Regions from separate parts of the Shewanella maritima genome, predicted to be linked through region 1. Evidence: predicted binding sites of a transcription regulator. Region 1 holds the regulator's gene; the other holds the start of a gene.
What was found. The regulator sigma-54, encoded in region 1, starts transcription at its own class of promoters, with help from an activator protein. The targets are predictions, from matches to a motif close to GTTGGCACGNNNNTNGNNT.

Region 1 (3,380 bases):
TTAGTCGCCACTGGTAACCCTGCGACTTTTTCACAAGAGTTAGACGACGGTAAAATCGGTACCGCTAGCGCCTCTGAAGTACGCTACGACCTCGCAAGCACCACCTTGACGCTGACAGGTAAGGCTAAGCTTGACCAAGCAGGCAGTCAGGTAACGGGTGATATCATTCGCTACAACATTGATAAGCAAGAACTCATAGCCCAAAGTAAGGGCGATGAGCGAGTGATTACCATTATCCAGCCAGAGAACTTCCAAGATCCGTCAGAGCAAGCACCTGTCGAGCAGCAGCCTGAGCCGCAAAGGCGAATAGAACAACAGCAAGAGCCATCAACACAAGGTAATCAGTAGGCTAAGTAATGACAGAGCAAATCACCTTAACGGCTGAAAACCTGGCTAAAAGCTATAAGAACCGCCAAGTAGTGAAAGACGTAAGCTTATCGGTTTCCACTGGGCAAATTGTTGGTCTACTGGGCCCAAATGGTGCAGGTAAAACCACCACCTTTTACATGGTTGTTGGACTTGTAAAAAGTGACCACGGGCGCATTTTAATTGATGCAGATGATTTAACTTCTGATCCAATGCATCTGCGTGCGCGCAAAGGCATTGGTTACTTACCCCAAGAAGCAAGCATCTTCCGTAAACTAACTGTACACGACAACATCATGGCAGTTTTACAAACACGTAAAGAGCTAACTAAAGAGCAACGTGTTGAAGAACTTGAACATTTACTCGAAGAATTCCATATCACTCACATTCGCGATAGCCAAGGTATGGCATTATCAGGCGGTGAACGTCGCCGAGTAGAAATTGCCCGAGCACTGGCTGCAAACCCGAAATTTATCTTGCTCGATGAACCATTTGCGGGTGTTGACCCAATTTCGGTAATCGACATCAAGAAAATTATTCAGCAACTCAAATCTCGTGGTCTAGGGGTGCTGATCACTGACCATAATGTGCGTGAAACCCTCGATGTTTGTGAGCATGCTTATATCGTGAGCCAGGGTAACTTAATTGCCGAGGGGACACCAGATGAGATCTTGAGCGATCAGCAAGTTCGTGCAGTATACTTAGGTGAACAATTCAAGCTATAGTTATTGATGATTTGGTTTCGCTCGCTCAACTACATGGGCGGCGACAGCATTAGCTTCGACTGAGTACCAATCCAGTCTCTCCTAAGGAAACCAATTACAAGCATTAATGTGTGTCTCTTATACGATACCTAGGGATAAGTGGTAAATGAAAGCGTCACTACAGCTCAAAATGGGTCAACACCTGACTATGACCCCACAACTGCAACAGGCAATTCGCCTACTGCAGCTGTCTTCATTGGAGCTACAACAAGAAATACAACAAGCATTAGACTCTAACCCACTGCTTGAAGTAGAAGAATTTTACGACGGTAAAGACGCCTCAAAAGACAAACAAGATCAAGCTGATACCGATTTTAGTGAAGCAAGCCAAAAGTCTGCTGAAACAGATACTTCCAACGTTGATCTCGCAGACTCGCTCAATAAAGAATCTATGCCTGACGAGCTGCCAATGGACACCACCTGGGATGAAGTCTATACAGCCTCACCAGTTGCCAGCACTGGCGCAACCAGCTCTGGCTCACGCGACGATGATATGCCATTTCAAGGCGAGACCACAGAAGGTCTATACGAGCATTTGGAATGGCAAAAAAACCTCACTCCTTTTTCTGATACCGATTTAGCCATCGCCACAGCCATTATCGATGCCATTGACGATACAGGCTATTTAACCCAAAGCACCGAAGATATCCTTAGCGCTATGGGCGATGAAGAGGTTGAGCTAGAGGAGGTTGAAGCAGTACTTAAACGTATTCAGCATTTTGACCCCATTGGCGTTGCTGCGCGCGATCTAAGTGAGTGCCTGCTTATACAGTTAGCGCAATTTCCTAATGACACGCCTCATATTGACAATGCGCGTATGTTGATTGCCAACTATCTCGACCTGATTGCTGGCCGTGACTTTCGTTTACTTATGCGTAAAACCAAGCTTAAAGAAGATGAACTTAGGGAAGCAATTCACCTGATCCAATCATTGAATCCAAAGCCTGGAGCGGCAATCACACCTAGTGATGATGAATATGTCATACCTGATGTTTCAGTATTAAAGAAAAATGGCCGCTGGGTCGTGGAGCTTAACCCTGACAACATGCCAAAAATTGGTGTCAATCAGCATTACGCTTCTATGGCTCGTAGCACCAAGAGCCAGGCTGACAGCCAGTTTATTCGCGGTCATTTGCAAGAGGCTAAGTGGTTCATTAAGAGTCTAGAAAGCCGTAATGACACCCTGTTAAAAGTGGCCAACTGTATCGTACAGTTCCAACAAGGCTTCTTTGAATATGGTGAAGAAGCCATGAAACCAATGGTACTCAACGATATTGCTGAGGCCGTCGAGATGCATGAATCCACTATTTCCAGGGTTACCACACAAAAGTACATGCATACGCCACGCGGTCTATTTGAACTCAAATACTTTTTCTCAAGCCATGTCAGCACAGATGACGGCGGCGAATGCTCATCTACAGCTATTCGCGCCTTTATCAAAAAGCTGGTCGCCGCTGAAAATCAGAAAAAGCCATTAAGCGATAGCAAAATGGCACAACTGTTAGCGGAGCAAGGGATTAATGTTGCTCGTCGTACGATAGCGAAATACCGTGAAGCAATGCTTATCCCGCCCTCAAACCAACGTAAGAGCTTATAAGCTCAATCAAAGGAGGACGATATATGCAAATAAACCTAACGGGGCACCACATTGAATTAACTGACTCACTTAGAGAGTATGTTGACAGTAAATTTGCCAAACTAGAGCGTCATTTTGAGCAAATCAACAATGTGCACGTTATCCTAAATGTCGACAAACAAGTACAAAAGGCTGAGGCTAAAGTCAGCCTTAGTGGAGGAGAAGTCTTCGCCACTTCTGAACACAGCGACATGTATGCTGCAATCGACTCTTTGATCAGCAAACTTGACCGCCAGGTAATCAAACATAAAGAGAAGCTAACCAAGCATTAATGATGGAAATTCGTACCATCCTGCAGCCGGAGTGCACTGCCTGTGCCACTCCGGGCAGTAAAAAAAAGGTATTGCAACTCATCAGCGAAATCGCAGCAGAGCAATACTCAGACCTTTCAGCACAAGAAATTTTCGAAAGTCTTGTCGCTCGAGAAAAAAAAGGTAGTACAGGTATAGGTAATGGCATCGCAATTCCCCACGGCCGTTTAGACAGTATCGAACAGCCTATCGCCGTATTTATCAAGTGCGATGAGGCGATTGACTTCGATGCCATCGATGATAAACCTGTCGATTTACTATTTGCGCTTATTGTACCGTCAGACCAATGTCAGCAACATTTGG
Region 2 (3,380 bases), 920 kb from region 1:
AGCTAATGCTAAGCTGTCATACTCAGCCTCTTTACACCGCTCTAGCATTGATGGTGACAAGTCAGTCGCTTGAATTGACGCCCCGCCCGATAATGCACCAGGCTTACGTTGCTGATACTCCAGCACAGTCATAGCTAACGAATATGGCTCTTGGCCTGAAGAGCAAGCCGCAGACCAAATTTTCAACGGTCTGCCTAACTTGCCGTAATTCGGCAGTAAAGTATTTTGTAGCAACTCAAATGGGTATCGGTCACGAAACCACAAGGTTTCATTGGTGGTCATAGCATCAATCACCTCGGCGCGCATTTGCCGCTCGGTAGGTTTCATTGAACGTTTAACCACTTCAGATAAAGACGGCAAGTTATACTTACCCATTAACGGCGCTAGTCGACTTCGCACCAAATATTGCTTGTTCTCACCGAGCACAATTCCGCTGTGCTGCTCTAAGAAAAGCCTAAATTGATTATACTCTGATTCAGCAAGTGATTTATTAGTCACATTTACTTCCTAAATTAAGAGCTATCCCTGCCCATGTTCAAACTAATAACTTATACACTCAGGTGCTTGTTAACGGCTTCGGCGAGCTCGTCAGGGTTAAACTTAGCAATAAAGTCGTTAGCGCCAACTTTTTCAACCATAGCCTGATTGAATACGCCACTTAATGAAGTGTGTAGTACCACTTTAATGTTCTTCAGTTTAGGGTCATCACGGATTTCTGCCGTTAATGTATACCCGTCCATCTCTGGCATTTCGATGTCTGAGATGATAAGCGGGATCTCTTCAGACACATCCGTCATCTCCTCAGCAACTGCTTTAAGCTTATCTAACGCTTCTTTACCGTCTTTTGCAGTATCAATCTGTAAGTTCAATGACTCAAGCGAGCGAATAATCTGCTTACGTGCGACAGCAGAGTCATCAATTACCATAATGTGGTAGTTCTGCTCACGGTCTATAGTCAGTGTTTCGTCAACTTCTTCACTAATAGCAGTTTTTACTGGTGAGATTTCATCTAAGATTTTCTCTACATCTAAAATCTCGACGAGCTCATTTTCAATTTCTGTCACTGCAGTTAAGTATGAGTAACGACCCGCACCTTGTGGCGGCGGCATAATCGCTTCCCAGTTCATATTAATAATGCGCTCGACTGAACTCACTAGGAAGCCTTGAACACTGCGGTTATATTCAGAAATGATAATAAAGCAGTTTTCAGTCGACTCTAACGGACGGCCACCTGTTGCCGCACTTAAGTCAATCACTGAAATGGTTGCCCCACGAATATGGGCAACACCTTTAATATAAGAATTTAATTTTGGCAGACTCGTGAGCGGCGGACACTGCAGCACCTCTTTCACTTTGAAGACGTTAATCCCAAAGCGCTGACGACCATTTAATTTAAACAGCAGCAGTTCTAATCTATTTTGACCAACCAGTTGCGTACGTTTATTTACAGACTCAAGAATACTCGACATAACACTGCCTTGTTGTTGTTAATGTGTTACTCAATGGCGACACCAGCCAAATAGCTTTGTCTTCTCACGTGGTTGCAAGTTTTTATCTCAACGGTCATCGCCATAACTAACTAAACGACGAATGTTCAAATAGCGCAATCATGAACATGAATGACATTTGCCAAAAAACTGACTACATAGCTGGGCATAGTTTTTGCTTAATTAATGCTAATGCCCAACAGGGAATCCTATTTCAAAATTAACTTTGATTCATTAACTTTGTTCACAAACTTATCGCAAACTTGCGCAAAATCAACTCAAAAGTAGTGTAATTACATTTTGCCGAGCAGCGTGTTGCAACAAATGTTCAATTCTCATGCAAAACATGAAATTTAAACCCAAAGTTATTATTTTTGAATAACATTTAAAGAGTATAGGTGTAATCTGGCAAAACTCGCTAGTATCTTCATTATGAAAGTAAAAATTTTATTATTTTGTTTGCTGATAACCCATACCTTGCCGTTAAGTGCCAATCAATCACCGGCAAACGAAGCAAATAAAGGTGAGGCTCAGCAAAGCATCGTTACTCCTAACTTATCGACCATAGATATGTTAGCTAAAGAGGTGATTTCTAAAAAAATTGCGCCAAAGCCCAATGCAAAAGTAACGATTACGCCGCAAAACCTAGAAGGCCGCCAGCAACCACCAAGATGCTATGAACCGATTTCAGCAAACCTGGCAACAGATAGAGAAATCTCGCGTACTAATACGGTAAAAATTAGCTGCGATAGCCCCGACCTTGCTTACCCATGGCAAATCTATGTCGCCGTGCGAGTCGCGATTGAATATCCGGTTGTCGTGGCCAAAGAAGTGCTGTCACCAAAAACGGTATTGTCATCAAGCCAACTCACTCTGGCGTACATGGATCAATACAGCCTTCGCGGTGAATATTACTCGAGCATCGATGAGCTTGTTGGCACTAGAGTTAAACGCAAAACCAGTCAAGGCTCACCGCTGTTAAAGCGTAGCCTTTGTTTCGTATGCAAAGGCGATGCAATTTCTATTTGGGCGAAAACCGATACGCTACAAATAAAAACCACAGGCGAAGCCATGCGTGATGGTAATATAGGCGATGTGATCAAAGTCAAAAATACAAACTCTAACAAACAGTTAGATGCGCAAGTGATTGGCATTGGCGAAGTAGAAGTTAAAATGTAAAATAATTCTAAAGTTATTTTTCTACTGGCCGATAGCCTTATTGGGAAACCTCATCACTTACGTTGGAGCCTATTATGGCAATTGACATTAACAAATTAAAAACGGCCACCAGCACGCCTTTGCAGACTTCTCGTCAAGCAAAAGCAAGCCAAGATGCTGGCAGCGGTGCTAAAACTGAGCAGGCAAGCTCTGCAGTCAAAGGTGACTCAGTAAGCATTACTTCGCAAGCTCAAGGTTTACAAAGCGCACAAAGTAAAATGGCAGCATTACCAGATGTTGATCAGGCTAAGATTGCTGAAATCAAACAAGCAATTTCAGAAGGTCGCTATAAAGTAGACCCTGAAAAACTAGCGGCAAACATTGCTAGTTTCGAAGCCCAGCTCGACGGCCTGAATTTAAACGAAGAGTAATCGTTTGTCGTTACTCTAAAGATTATTGTTTAGCTCACGTGTTTCACATGGGCATAGACAGGCATAACTAAGAGTAACCTATGACAGAAATTGCTAATTTGCTTTCCCTACAGCACGCTACCCTGACGTCGCTGCGAACTATTATATCCGCAGAAAAAGAAGCGCTTATCGCTCAAGATGCGGACCAACTGCTAAAGCTCGCACAGCAAAAGCAGCAATGCCTTACTTCTCTGCAAGAACAAGACAAAACTCTAGCCACTCACCCAGATAAGCAAATGTTGGTCGATGAGCAAGTACTCGCTCA

Region 2: the regulator sigma-54 is predicted to act here: its motif matches at 1,650-1,668, upstream of flgA (flagellar basal body P-ring formation chaperone FlgA).

What each region holds. Positions count from the first base shown of each region.
Region 1 is NZ_CP036200.1:1,594,948-1,598,327, forward strand. It holds gene lptA (lipopolysaccharide transport periplasmic protein LptA) at 1-348, shown strand, start outside; gene lptB (LPS export ABC transporter ATP-binding protein) at 357-1,091, shown strand; gene EXU30_RS06915 (RNA polymerase factor sigma-54) at 1,237-2,727, shown strand; gene hpf (ribosome hibernation promoting factor) at 2,751-3,038, shown strand; gene ptsN (PTS IIA-like nitrogen regulatory protein PtsN) at 3,041-3,380, shown strand, end outside.
Region 2 is NZ_CP036200.1:678,533-681,912, forward strand. It holds gene EXU30_RS02940 (CheR family methyltransferase) at 1-498, opposite strand, end outside; gene EXU30_RS02945 (chemotaxis protein CheV) at 549-1,469, opposite strand; gene flgA (flagellar basal body P-ring formation chaperone FlgA) at 1,920-2,666, shown strand; gene flgM (flagellar biosynthesis anti-sigma factor FlgM) at 2,741-3,076, shown strand; gene EXU30_RS02960 (flagella synthesis protein FlgN) at 3,157-3,380, shown strand, end outside.